3 regions of the Mesorhizobium sp. CA12 genome follow, and region 3 is predicted to be linked to each of the others. Evidence: predicted binding sites of a transcription regulator. Region 3 holds the regulator's gene; each other region holds the start of a gene.
The links. Region 3 encodes PhoB, which activates phosphate uptake and scavenging genes when phosphate is short. Its sites were predicted from a motif close to TGTCATNNANCTGTCAT; they were not measured.
Positions count from the first base shown of each region.

Region 1: the regulator PhoB is predicted to act here: its motif matches at 2,225-2,241, upstream of LB520_RS23225 (DUF1045 domain-containing protein).
Region 2: the regulator PhoB is predicted to act here: its motif matches at 2,495-2,511, upstream of LB520_RS17380 (LTA synthase family protein).

Region 1 covers NZ_JAIUHT010000016.1:38,175-42,870, reverse strand. The annotation lists gene phnN (phosphonate metabolism protein/1,5-bisphosphokinase (PRPP-forming) PhnN) at 1-220, opposite strand, end outside; gene LB520_RS23230 (alpha-D-ribose 1-methylphosphonate 5-triphosphate diphosphatase) at 217-1,356, opposite strand; gene LB520_RS23225 (DUF1045 domain-containing protein) at 1,377-2,084, opposite strand; gene iolB (5-deoxy-glucuronate isomerase) at 2,332-3,144, opposite strand; gene LB520_RS23215 (DUF3329 domain-containing protein) at 3,523-3,735, opposite strand; gene iolE (myo-inosose-2 dehydratase) at 3,800-4,696, opposite strand, start outside.
Region 2 covers NZ_JAIUHT010000010.1:14,083-18,778, reverse strand. The annotation lists gene LB520_RS17395 (acyl carrier protein) at 1-92, opposite strand, end outside; gene fabG (3-oxoacyl-[acyl-carrier-protein] reductase) at 291-1,028, opposite strand; gene fabD (ACP S-malonyltransferase) at 1,330-2,283, opposite strand; gene LB520_RS17380 (LTA synthase family protein) at 2,560-4,485, shown strand; gene LB520_RS17375 (NAD(P)/FAD-dependent oxidoreductase) at 4,681-4,696, opposite strand, start outside.
Region 3 covers NZ_JAIUHT010000003.1:172,484-177,179, reverse strand. The annotation lists gene pstA (phosphate ABC transporter permease PstA) at 1-23, shown strand, start outside; gene pstB (phosphate ABC transporter ATP-binding protein PstB) at 20-823, shown strand; gene phoU (phosphate signaling complex protein PhoU) at 844-1,551, shown strand; gene phoB (phosphate regulon transcriptional regulator PhoB) at 1,568-2,257, shown strand; gene LB520_RS07310 (ROK family protein) at 2,590-3,831, opposite strand; gene xylF (D-xylose ABC transporter substrate-binding protein) at 4,100-4,696, shown strand, end outside.

The DNA of each region.
Region 1 (4,696 bases), on a different contig from region 3:
CATCGGCCAGCGTGTCGTGGTCCTCGCTTGCCGTGTCGCTCGGCCTGGTGATGACACGGCGCACGAATTCCAGCCGCGTCTCGCCGGCAAAGCGCGCCTTGGCGTAGCCGATCAGCGTGTCCTTGCCGGCGCCGCTCGGGCCGACCACCGCGACGAAGACGCCGTTGCGAATCGGCAGGCTGTCGGCCAGCTCGCGCTCGATGAGGGCCGAGACCATCATGCGACCCGGCCGCCCTGACGCCACACGGTGCGCACGACCGGCACATGGTCGTCCACGCGCACCCGCACCAGGTCGGCCCGGCGGCCGGGCTCGACGACGCCGCGGTCGGCGAGGCCGATCGCTTCGGCCGGGTTCTTCGAGACCATGGCGACCGCCTGCGGCAGCGAGATGCCGTCGACGACATCGCCGAGGAAGAAGGCCGACTGGATCAGGCTGAAGGGGATGTAGTCGGATGAAAGGATGTCGAGCAGGCCGTCGGCGGCGAGCGTGCGCGCCGAGACATTGCCGGAATGCGAGGCGCCGCGCATGACGTTCGGCGCGCCCATCAGCACGCCGAGGCCCGCCGCCTTCGAGGCCTTGGCCGCCTCTTGCGTCGTCGGGAACTCGGCGACGCGCACGCCCTGCTCGATCGCTTCGTCGACATGGCCGGCGGTCGCGTCGTCATGGCTCGCCAGCACGATGCCGCGCTCCCGGCAGGCGGCCGAGATGAAGACGCGGTTCGGACCGGAATTGCGGGCCGATTCGGCCATCCGCTTCTCGCAGAATTTCTGGAAGTCGCGGTCCGTCAGCTTCAGTTTGCGCTGGTAGTAGTAGGCATAGGTCTCGAGGTTGACGAACTGGCGCTGTCCGGGCGCGTGGTCCATCAGCGAGGCGAGCTTAACCCGCTCGTCGGTCTCGAAATTAGCGAAAGCCTCGAGGCAGTCCGGCGCCGAGACCTCGCAACGCAGGTGGATGAAATGGTCGGCCCTGAGCCGATCCTGGCGCACGCTGTCCTCGATCGCGTCGGCCAGCTTGCGAACGTCCTCGGATTTCAGGTCGGCATCCTCGTCCATGCCGACGCGCAAGGCGTCGAGCACCGTCGTGATGCCGGCGGTCGCCACCTGGGCGTCATGGGCAAGCACGGCGGCGATCGGGTTCCAGCGCACTTTCGGGCGCGGCGCGTAGTGGCCTTCGAGGTGATCGGTGTGCAGCTCGACAAGACCTGGGATGATGTAGTCGCCGCCCATGTCCTCGCCGGCGCGGGCAGCCCCCGGCTCGACGGCGGCAATCAGGCCGTCGCGCAACAACAGCGAGCCCTCGACGATTTCATCGGGCAGCACGATGCGGGCATTGGTGAGAACGGTTTCGGCGGTCATCTCGGGCGGTCCTATATCAATCAAGCTGTTTTGCGGGCGGGGCTACGGCCAAGCGTATGATGGGAAAGCACCATGAACGGGGCGCCGGGCTCGCTTTCGACGAACAATGTCAGCGCATCCACCGGCACCGGCTGCCGCAGCACATCGGCGAACAGGCCGTCGATCGCTGCACGAAGACGTGGGCTTTCCTGTGGCCCGACCCGCCCCGACAGCGTCATGTGGAAGCGGAACGTGTCGAAGACGTAAGGATAACCCCATTGGCAGAGGTTGCGGAACTCGTCCGGCTTCAGCGCATCGGGACTGCGGCGCTCGATCTCGGCCTCCGTCAGCGGCGCGCGGAACGGATCGAAGGCGCGCACCACCTCGCCGGCGAAATCGTTGAGTGGCGCGAACTGCGCTTCCGGCACCAGCGCGAAAAAGCCGTCGATCTGGCCGACGACGAGACGCGGGATGATCACAGGCGGCGTCGCCTCGGCGAAAGCGTCGAGCGCGGCGCGCAGCGAAGCTTCCGTCTCGTTCGGCGCCAACCGGAACGGCGCTTTCAGCGTCGCGTGGAATCCGTAGCGCCGGGCAGAGGCAGTATGGAAAGCGACTTCCGCGGCCGACAGATCGCCTACGGCCTCGACCGGCCGCGTCGCCGCGCCAAACGGGTCGCGGCCCAGCCAGTTGGCGGCAATGCGCGCCAGCTTCTCGTTCTGCCCCGGGGTGTAGTAGATCGCGTAGCGCATGGGCGTTCCTCGTCAAGCGCGCTGCGCGCCCCAAAGGAATATGCGACGCGCTTCAAGTCATTGTCTTGGCAAGTCGGGACCCAAAAACGCCGGAGCGCTTGCGGCGACATGCACCGGAACCGCTGCCATAGGTGATTTCCATGACGGATTGACGAAGCTTTCGTGGGTTTTCGAAGGCAAGTCCAGCACGGAGCTCGTTAGCCGACGATTTTTCCGGGCTGGACCAACGGCTTTGCCGGCGTGCCGATCAGGCCTTGATCAGCCATTCATGCTCGGCCGCGTTGTGGAATTTCCACGTCCGCTTCGGTCCGGCCATGACGTTGAGGTAATAAAGATCGTAGCCGTGGCAGGCCGCGCAGGGATGATAGCCCTTGGGCACCAGCACGACATCGCCGTCCTCGATCGCCATCGCCTCGTCCAGCTCGCGCACGCCGTTGCGGTCGGCATCGGTGTAGACGCGTTGGAAGGCAAAGCCCTGCGGCGGGTTGAGCCGGTGGTAATAGGTCTCCTCGAGATAGGACTCGGCCGGCAGATTGTCCTGGTCGTGCTTGTGCGGCGGGTAGCTCGACGTGTGGCCGCCGGGCGTAATCACCTCGACCACCAGCAGCGAATCAGCCGGCTTGCCCTCGGGCAGGATGTTGGTGACGTAGCGCGTGTTGGTGCCCTTGCCGCGCACCTCCTGGCCGAGATCGTCAGGTCCGATGACGCGCACCGGCAGGCCGCCGCTTAAGCCGGGCGCCGAGCAGACGGCGAGTTCCAGCTCGGTATCGGCGGTCACCGACCAGTCGGCGCCTTGCGGCACATAGACCGACCACGGCTTGCCTTCGAAGGGCGACATGCGCTCGCCGAGCAGGCCGAGATCCTTGCCGCCGGCCGACGCTTTGCCCTTGCCGGTGACGAACACCAGGCAGACCTCGCGCTCGCCGGTTTTGCCGGACACCGTCTCGCCCGGACGAAGCCGATGCAGGTCGAAACCGACATAGGTCCAGCCGGCGCTTTGCGGCGTGACGTGAGCGACATGGCCGTGGCCCTTGTCGGGCTTGACGAGCAGTTTCGACATTTTTGTCTCTCCTATTCCGTTGGCCTTCGTTGGTTGCGGATCAAGGATCTTGCCGGCTGACAGAACCAGCACAACCTTCGAGATTGGCCGAGGCCTCCAAACTTCGTCATTCTAGGGCGAAGCAGGAGCGCAGCTCCGTCGCGGAGACCCTAGAATCCATGCCGGTTACCTCAATCGAAGGGCGCTGCGGAGCAGAATTCTGTACCGCAGCGGCTGCTTCGAAGTCACGGAATGGATCCTAGGGTCTGCGCTACGTCGCTGCGCTCCTTGCTTCGCCCGTGGATGACGAAGCGAGGGGCGTTTCGGCTAATCGCCAACGCATGCGATCCGCCATGCACGCAGTATCCGATCCGTAGACGCTTCTGAGCCATGGATTAGTCACTCCTTCGGTCCGGGTTCGGCCTTGTTCTCCTCAATCGGCTTATAGAGGTAGAAAAACTGCCACACGGCATAGCCGGCGAAGCCCAGCGCGATGACGCCCCAGAACGGCGTGCCGGACGCGAATTCGATCACCGACCAGACCAGGCAGACCGCGACGACCGCGATACGGCGCCACAGCGGCCGGAAGAAGGGATGCTCATAGTCTTTCATCGCGCCAATCCAGGATTTGCCCAAAGCACAACGGATAAACCGGGCGCCCCGACTAATCCACTGCTCAGGCCGGAAAACCCTGCGTCTCGACCGTATAGCCGGCGGCCGTCATCACCCGCATAAGTTCCTTGTGGCCGACCTGGGCCATCTTGAGCGGCGGGTTCTTCTTCGGATCCTGCTCGGCCTCGACCACGAACCAGCCTTCATAGCCATGATCGGCGAACCGCTGGACAATCGCCCCGAAGTCGAGTGAGCCGTCGCCCGGCACGGTGAAGGCGCCGAGCGCCACGGCGTCGAGGAAGGACTGTTTCGTGCGGTCGAGCCTGTCGATCACGCCCATGCGAACATCCTTCACATGGACGTGGTTGATGCGCTTGTGGTGATTGTCAATGGCGCGCAGCACGTCGCCGCCGGCAAAGGCGAGATGGCCGGCATCGAGCAGCAGCGGAATGCCTTCGCCGGAGTTGCGCATGAAGGCGTCGAGCTCCGGCTCGGTCTCGACCACCGCCGCCATGTGGTGATGGTAGGAGAGCGGCATGCCTTGCTCAGCGCACCACTCGCCGAACTCGGTGACGCGCCGGCCGTAAGCCTTCATCTCGTCATCCGAAAGTTTCGGCTTGGTGGCCAGAGGCTTGGAGCGGTCGCCCTGAATGGACCGGCCGACCTCCCCATAGACGATGCAGGGCGCATCGACCGCCTTGAACAGGTCGATCATCGGCTGGATGCGGTCCTTGTTCCGGGAGATGTCCTCGTTGACAAGCGTGCCTGAGAACCAGCCGCCGCAAAGCGTGACGTCGGCCTCCTTCAGGATCGGCAGCATCACCTTCGGATCGTTGGGGAAGCGGCGGCCCATCTCCATACCGGTGAAGCCGGCCGAGCGCGACTGGCGCAAACATTCCTCCAGCGACACATCATCGCTCAATTCCACGAGATCGTCATTCCACCATGCGATGGGGGACAT
Region 2 (4,696 bases), on a different contig from region 3:
TCGATGAAGCTCGCCTGCTCCGTCACCTTGTCGGCATCGACGCCGAGATGCTCGATGACGATCTTCTTGACGCGCTCTGCGGTGTCACTCATTTGGGGCAATCCTCGTCTTAGGTTGTCTATCTTCGTTAGCGGGCGGAATGCCGCTAATCAAGCTGAAAGATGGTCTTGCGGGCAACGCAACGCCACAGGACCGGTTTTTGCCCGAACCGCCGGGTTGCGGGCCGCATTACACGAAAAATGACGGGCGTCCAAGCCGAAATGGCTGTTTTCACAGGCGCCCGCCCTGCCTCAGATCATTGCCATGCCGCCGTTGACGTGAATGGTCTGGCCGGTGACATAGGCCGCCTCATTGGAGGCGAGATAAGCGACGGCGGACGCCACTTCAACGCTGGTGCCCATGCGCCGGGTCGGGATCGCGGCCATGATCGTCTCTTTCTGCTTGTCGTTGAGCTTGTCGGTCATGGCCGATTCGATGAAGCCCGGGGCGACGCAGTTGACGGTGATGTTGCGGGTGGCGATCTCCTGCGCCAGCGACTTGGAAAAGCCGATCATGCCTGCCTTGGAGGCGCAGTAGTTGGTCTGGCCGGGATTGCCGGTGACGCCGACCACCGAGGTGATGTTGATGATGCGGCCATGGCGGCGGCGCATCATCGGATGGGTCAGTTCGCGGGTCAGCCGGAACACAGCGGTGAGGTTGACCTCGATCACCGAATCCCAGTCGGCGTCCGACATGCGCACGAACAGGCCGTCCTTGGTGATGCCGGCATTGTTGACCAGGATGTCGACGCCCTCGAGATCGGCCTCCGCTTTCTGGCCGAGCGCCTTGACCGCGTCGCGGTTCGTCAGGTCCGCCGGAAACAGTTTTACGCGGTCGCCCAATTCGCCCGCCAAGGCTTCCAGCTTCTCCACACGGGTGCCGTGCAGGCCGACGATCGCGCCCTGGCTGTGCAGCACCCTGGCGATCGCCTCGCCGATGCCCCCCGATGCGCCGGTGACGAGCGCCTTGCGGCCGGTCAGTTCGAACATATCTTCAACCTCATTTTTCCAGACGGCTGCAAGCAGTCGCGCTCCGTATACGTCATATCGTCCAAGTCACGCTAGACAAGCATCGGACTTGGCGAAGGCCTCCTTCCCGTCGTCATCCACGGGCGGAGCGGGAGCGAAGCGGACGCGTAGACCCGAGGATCCATGCCGTGACATTGGCCGAAGGATGCAACGGAGCAGAATTCTGCACCGCGGCGGCACTTCCAAGTCACGGCATGGATTCTAGGGTCTGCGCTGCGTCGCTTCGCTCCTTGCTCCGCCCTAGAATGACGAAAACGGGGCCTCACCCCAAAGCCGCCAGCGCGGCCTCGACTTCCGCCGCCGTGCCCACGGCGCCGGTGGCGATGTCGCGGTTGATGCGGCGCGCCAGGCCCGACAGCACCTTGCCTGCGCCGACTTCATAGAGGCTCGCGACGCCGTTGGCGCCAAACCATTCCACCGTCTCTCGCCAACGTACGCGGGCGACCACCTGCTCGACCAGGCGGCGGACGATCTCATCGGGGTCGCTGGTCGGGGTTACGGTGACGTTCGAGACGATCGGAACCACCGGCGCGGATTTCGCGACACCGGCCAGCGCCTCGCGCATTATGTCGGCGGCAGGCGTCATCAGCGCCGAATGAAAGGGGGCGGAAACCTGCAGCATCAGCGCCCGCTTGGCGCCTTTTTCGGTGCACAGCTTCGCCGCCAGCTCGACCGCCGGCCTGGCGCCGGAGATCACCAGCTGGCCGCCGCCATTGTCGTTGGCGACCTGGCAGACGGAGCCGTTGCCGACCTCGCGAGCTGCCTCGGCGCAAGCGGCCTCGACGTCGGCCTGTTCCAGCCCGATGATCGCGGCCATGGCACCCTCGCCGGCCGGCACCGCCGCCTGCATGGCGTTGCCGCGGGTCCGAAGCAGCCGCGCCGCGTCGCCGACCGAAACGAAGCCGGCCGCAGCAAGCGCGGAATATTCACCAAGCGAATGGCCGGCGACATAAGCCACCTTGTCCTTCAGCGAGAAGCCGCGCGCTTCGAGCGCGCGCATCGCCGCCAGCGACACCGCCATCAGCGCCGGCTGGGCATTGGCGGTCAGCGTCAGCGTCTCTTCCGGCCCTTCCCAGATGAGTTTCGACAGTTTTTCGCCGAGCGCTGCGTCCACTTCCTCGAAGACGCGACGCGCTTCGGGGAATGCATCGGCGAGGTCCTTGCCCATGCCGACGGCCTGGCTGCCCTGTCCCGGAAAGGTGAATGCGACGGCCATTTTGAGGTCTCTCCAGAGGCTGGTTTTGTCTGCCTCTGGCGCAAGGCGGACAGCCAAGTCAAGCCCGCAGGCGTCTCTTCGGCCTGCATTTCGGTCGGAAATCCTGCTGACTGCCTGTTCCAAAAGGCCTTTTACTTGATCACACCTGATGAAAACCGCTCACGTTTAGTTTGCTGGCTCTTCTTATTTCCGCCACAGGCGCTAGCTTTGCGTGACATTTCGATGACAGTGGCGTGACGCGAGTGGAAGACGCGTGACAAGGGCCGGGGAAGCAAAGTGGCAAGGATCAGGAAAGGCGCGGCCAAACCCGCGCCGCAATTTTTGGAAGACGATCCGTCCACCGGCTATCTGCCGGGACGAGCCTGGCCGACCGTACGCTACGGCCTGTCGACGCTTCTTGCCTCAGCCCTGCTCGTCTTCGCGATCGAGCTGATCGTACGCGGCGATTTCTTCGGCACAGTCGATTTCTTCATGCAGCCCTTCAAGCCCGGCTGGACCACCATCATCGTCTTCGCCCTGGTGCTGCTCGGGCTGGACGCCATACTCGGCCGAAGCCACCAGAGCCTGATGATCGTGGCGCCGCTGACGCTGGCGCTGGCCTTTGTCGGCCACCAGAAATCGCGTTACCTCGGCGACCCGCTCTATCCCACGGATTTCCTGTTCGCCCGCCAGATCATGGCGCTGATGCCGCTCCTGGTGCGCGAGCGCCCGTGGACGGCCGTCATGCTGGCGGTCGGCATCGTCGGCGGTCTGACGCTGCTCGTCTACGGCTGGCGGACCTGGCGCCGGCGAGTACCCATCCTCAGCCGCAAGGGCCGCCTGGCGCGGCTGGCGCTTGCCGTGCCGCTGCTCGCCTTCTTCGTCTCGATCATGGACTACGCCACCTTCTCGTGGACGCGCGACCGGCTGCAGATCATCCCGATCATGTGGGACCAGAAGGAGAACTACGCCTCCAACGGCTTTGCGCTGGCCTTCGCGATGAACGTGCCGATGGCGCATGTCGCGGCGCCGCCCGGCTATTCCGAGAAGACGATGGCCGCGATCCAGCGCCCCGACGTCGCCGCTTCCATGCCGGACGAGAAGCCGGATATCGTGGTGGTGATGAGCGAATCCTTCTGGGATCCGACGCACCTGCCCGGCGTCACCATCAAGCCCGACCCGATCCCGACGGTCAGGGCGTTGCGCTCCGGCTCGATGTTCTCGCCCGAGTTCGGCGGCATGACCGCCAATATCGAGTTCGAGGCGCTGACCGGCTTTTCCAACGCCTTCCTGCCGGCCGGCTCGATCCCCTATCAGCAATATGTGCGCACCCCGACCCCGTCGCTGGCGACCTTCCTGAAGAGCCAGGGTTACCGGGCGCGCGCCATCCATCCCGGCACCAACTGGTTCTGGAACCGCGGCGCCGTCTATGCCGATTTCGGCTTCAACGACTTCCGCTCCGAAGAGACGCTGCCGCCGATGGAAAAGCGCGGGCCGCTGGCTTCCGACGCGGCGATGACCGACGAGATCATCCGCGAGGCCGACACCAGCGACGATCCGGTGTTCCTGTTCGCCGTCAGCCTGCAGAACCACGGTCCTTACGAGCCCTACCGCTACTACAACCCGACGCATTCGATCGACGCGCCGATCAGTTCCTGGGCGCGGGAATCGCTGCTTTCCTATGCCGAGGGGTCGGCCGACGCCGACCGCGGCCTGCAGCGCCTGATCGACTGGGCGAAGGCCCGCCAGCGGCCGACCATCATCGCCTTCTTCGGCGACCATCTGCCGCCGCTCGGACCCGTCTATGTCGAGACCGGCTTCCTCAAGGACAATGTCGCGCCGCGCAAGGAGCCGGCGGTCGCCGCGCTCGAACACCACGATACGCCTTTGGTTATCTGGTCGAACCGCTCCGGTCCGGTCGAGAACATCGGCTCGGTGAGCCCGGCCTTCCTGCCCTATCATATCCTGACCACGGCAGGCATCAGCCACCCCTATTACACCGGCTTCCTCGGCGCGCTGCGCGAACACTACCGGGTGGTCGACCGCAACCTGCTCCTGTCGCCCGTGGGCGAAGCAACGCCGGATTGGGCGAGGCAGAAGCAGATCGATCCGAAGATCAACGATTTCCGGCTCATCCAATACGACATGATGTTCGGCAAGCGGCTCTCGGCGCCCGATTTCTTCCCCGAGACGGTGAACAGGCTGGTCGCGCATACAAGCTGAGCTGACCGGCGGTCACAGCCGATCACAGCTATCCCGGCGCGAAACGATGTTTCGATGCCGGGCCTTGGAAAGGTTTTGTCGCTGCGATTTAGAGCAATTCCAGGAAAAGTGTGAGCGGTTTTCCGTCCGAAATTGCGTAACAAACAAGGAGATAGGGCGTTTCGCCGTTTCCGTGAACGGTGAACGCGCTAGACGTCAAAAGCCTGGAACG
Region 3 (4,696 bases):
CCGGACGCAGAGAGGACAGATGAAACCGATGTTGTCCACCGACCTGAACGCAGCCGACACGACCGTCGAGAAGGCCAAGATCGAGGTCAAGAACCTCAATTTCTACTATGGCCAGTCGAAGGCGCTGAAGGACATCAACCTGTCCCTGCCCGAGCGCAGCGTGACCGCCTTCATCGGCCCGTCGGGCTGCGGGAAGTCGACGCTGCTGCGCGTGCTCAACCGCATCTACGAGCTCTATCCGAAGCAGAGCGCCGAGGGCCAGGTGCTGCTCGACGGCAAGAACATCCTCGACCGCTCGCAGGACCTCAACCTGCTCAGGACCAAGATCGGCATGGTGTTTCAGAAGCCGACGCCGTTCCCGATGTCGATCTACGAGAACATCGCTTTCGGCGTCAGGCTCTATGAGAAGATCAGCAAGGCCGAGATGGACAGCCGCGTCGAGCAGGCGCTGAAGCGCGCAGCACTCTGGAACGAGGTCAAGGACAAGCTCAACGCCAGCGGCCTCAGCCTCTCGGGCGGCCAGCAGCAGCGCCTGTGCATCGCCCGTACCGTTGCTGTGAAGCCCGAGGTCATCCTGCTCGACGAGCCGGCCTCGGCGCTCGATCCGCTGTCGACCGCCAAGATCGAGGAACTGATCGACGAGCTGCAGGCCGACTACACGATCGTCATCGTCACCCACAACATGCAGCAGGCGGCGCGCGTGTCGCGGCAGACGGCGTTCATGTATCTGGGCGAGCTGGTGGAGTTCGACCGGACCGAGAAGATCTTCACCTCGCCCCGCGAAAAGCGCACGCAGGACTACATCACCGGCCGCTTCGGCTGAGCTCATACGAGGACATCATCATGGCCGAACATACCGTCGCTTCCTTCGACGAGGATCTGAGGCAGATCAGCCGGCTCATCAACGACATGGGCGATCTCGCCAGCTCGATGGTCGGCGCTTCGACCAAGGCTCTGCTTGAGACCGACAATGCCATGGCGCAGCGCGTCGTTTCCGACGATGCCATCATGGACGCGCGCCAGCGCGAGCTCGACGACCGCGCCATCACGCTGATCGCCAAGCGCCAGCCGATGGCCGACGACCTGCGCAATGTGGTTGGCTCGATCCGCATGGCGGGCGACCTCGAACGCATCGGCGACCTCGCCAAGAACATCGCCAAGCGCGTCGGCTCGGTCGGCGTCAGCGCCGCGCCGCGCGACCTCACGCATTCGATCGATTCCATGGCGCAGCTGGTGCTGATCCAGGTCCAGGCCGTGATCCAGGAATATACGGTGGGCGACGCCACGGCGCTGGCCAAGCTTCGCAACGACGACGAGCGCATCGACGTCAAATACACATCCGTCTTCCGGGAGCTCCTGACCTACATGATGGAAGACCCGCGCAACATCACCGCCTGCACGCATCTTCTGTTCTGCGCCAAGAATCTCGAGCGGATCGGCGACCATGTGACCAACATCGCCGAGAACGCCTATTATGTGCTGACCGGCACGCAATTGCCCGCGAATCGTCCCAAGCAGGACGAGACGACAATGTCGGCGCCGGCGGCCTGACGAAGGGTACCTGCCAATGATCGCGCCACGCATCATGGTGGTGGAGGACGAGGAGCCGCTTGGGGTGCTGCTCCGCTACAATCTCGAATCCGAGGGTTACCAGGTCGAAGTGGTGACCCGCGGCGACGAGGCCGAAATCCGCCTTCAGGAAAACGTTCCCGACCTGCTCGTGCTCGACTGGATGGTGCCGGCGGTTTCCGGCATCGAGCTCTGCCGGCGCCTCAGGATGCGGCCCGAGACCGAGCGGCTGCCGATCATCATGCTGACCGCGCGGGGCGAAGAAAGCGACCGCGTGCGCGGCCTCTCGACCGGCGCCGACGACTATCTGGTCAAGCCGTTCTCGACGCCGGAGTTCATGGCGCGCGTCAAGGCGCTGCTGCGCCGCGCCAAGCCGGAGGTGCTGTCCAGCGTGCTCAAGGTCGGCGACATCGTGCTCGACCGCGAGTCGCACCGCGTCTACCGCAAGAAGAGCGAGATCAGGCTCGGCCCGACCGAGTTCCGGCTGCTGGAATTCATGATGCGTCATCCCGGCCGGGTGTTCTCGCGCAGCCAGCTGCTCGACAATGTCTGGGGCGAGACGATCTATATCGACGAACGCACCGTCGACGTCCATGTCGGCCGTCTGCGCAAAGCGGTCAACAATGGCCGCATGCCGGACGTCATCCGCACCATCCGCGGGGCGGGTTACGCGATCAGGGAAGATTAGGGATAGGGGCTGAGACGCTGACGGGTTCTGTGTCTCCAGCATCGGATCGCGTGCATTGGCGGTTAGCCGAGACGCTTGTGCTTCGTCATCCACGGGCGGAGCAAGGAGCGCAGCGACGCAGCGCAGACCCGAGGATCCATTCCGTGATGTCGATGCGTTGCGACAGTCCAGAATTCTGTGCCGCTGCGCTCGACGCGTGAGATAGCGGCATGGATTCCAGGGTCTCCGCGACGGAGCTTCGCTCCTGCTCCGCCCTGGAATGACGAAGCTGCGGGGCCTTCCCTTCGCTAATTCAAGCGTCTGCTGCTGTCCCGGACCTCTTCAAGGCTGCCTCAGGCCACGTTCTTTCCCGTCCCCACTCTTGCCTGGCCTCCCGGCGCGAAAATCTCCTGGTCGACGAAGGTCAACGCGCGCATGGCGCAGCCTTCGCGGATCAGCGGCAACTCGTTCGGCTCGGTGTCGAAGGAGATCGATTCGGAGTGCTGGCCGCCGGCCGTCTGGGCGATCGCCTCGCGCAGCGCCGGCTCGATCAGGTCGAAGGCGGCCGCGCTGACGCCGACCATGGCTACAGGCGCCGGGTCGATGAGGGCGAACAGGCTGCCGAGACCGAAACCAAGCGCTTCGCCGGCCCGGCGGTAAGCCTCCCGTTCGGGGCCGTCCCTCTCGCGCGCCTTCGCGGCAAGGGCCCGCATGTCGGCGTCGCCGACGTCGACCGGCTCGGCGTCCTCGCTCATTTTCATGGCGCTGCGCCAGATCGCATAGTTGCCGGCATAGGCCTCGACGCAGCCGCGGCGGCCGCAGCGGCAAAGCGCCCCGCCCGGGCGGTGAATCATGTGGCCGAACTCGCCGCCGGAGGAATGCGTGCCGGTGAACAGCGCACCCTTGAGCACGAGACCCATGCCGATGCCGTGCGACAACAGGATGGCGATGAAGTCGTCACGATAGCGCTCCGGGTCGCGCCATTGCAGCGCCACCGCCATCATGTTGCAGTCGTTCTCCATGGTGGCGGAGATGCCGAACTCCTTCTCGAGAATGTCGGCGAAAGGAATGTCGGTCAGCGGCGTTATCGGCGACCAGAGCATGGCGCGTGCATTAGAATCGGTGATGCCCTGAATGCCCATGGCGATGCGGGCGACGCTGCCAATGTCGAGGTCGGGATCCTGCAGCCGGCGCCGCACGATCGCCACGCATTCGCCGATCAGCTCGTCGCGGGGCATGACAAGCGTGTCCAGGCGTTGCTGCTCCTCGGCGACAACCTGGCCGGCATAGTCGATCACGGCGACCGACAGGAAGTTCAGAGACAACACCACGGTCAGCACCGCGGCGGCTTCAGGGTTCAGCGCCAGGCCGATCTGCGGCCGGCCGCGCTTCAACGCCGTCGGCTCGCTGGCCTTGCTTTCGGTGAGAATGCCCTCCTGGATCAGGTCGGCGGAGATCGCCGAAATGGTCGAGTGGCTGAGCCCGGTGGTGGCGGCAATTTCGGTCCGTGATGGCTGACCGGCGCGGCGTACCGCCGAAATCACCATGGCGCGGTTGCGCCGGCGCAAATCGTCATGGCGGATTCCGACCGACATCGTTTCGCACGTCCTCCCCAGTCATCGCGGCCTTGTGATAATGCCATGGCCTGTCGCTGACACGCTAGGGATTGTGGCAGAAGCCAGGGGCCATGTCATTATTTATTGCGGATACCGAAAAAAATGCCTGAGCCCATCAAAACCCATCAGAATCTCGGTTGACAGCGCTGTTGTGCTGGACCACTATTTTTTTGAGGCTCGAAAAAAAGCCTCTGTGCCGGCCTTCGGGCCAGTCTGGGTCGCGCCGCACGGGCGCAGGGAGGATATCATGAAGAAATTTGCAGCCGCCATTCTGGCGGGCGTTGCCATGTCGCTGACGCTGGCGTCCGTCGCCGAGGCGAAGGACAAGGTGATCGGCGTGTCGTGGTCGAATTTCCAGGAAGAGCGCTGGAAGACCGACGAAGCAGCGATGAAGGCCGCCATCGAGGCCGCCGGCGACAAGTATATCTCGGCCGACGCGCAGTCCAATCCGGGCAAGCAGCTAACCGACGTCGAAAGCCTGATCTCGCAGGGCGCCAACGCGCTGATCATCCTGGCGCAGGATGCCTCGGCAATCGGCCCGGCAGTGCAGAAGGCGCTCGATGAAGGAATCCCGGTCGTCGGCTATGACCGCCTGATCGAGAACAAGGACGTGTTCTACCTGACCTTCGACAACAAGGAAGTCGGGCGCATGCAGGCCCGCGAGGTGTTCAAGGCCAAGCCGGAAGGCAACTATGTCTTCATCAAGGGCTCGGGCTCCGATCCGAACGCCGACTTCCTGTTCGCGGGCTCCATGGAAGTCCTGAAGGACGCCATCGACAGCGGCAAGATCAAGAATGTCGGCGAGGCCTACACGGACGGCTGGCTGCCGGCCAACGCGCAGAAG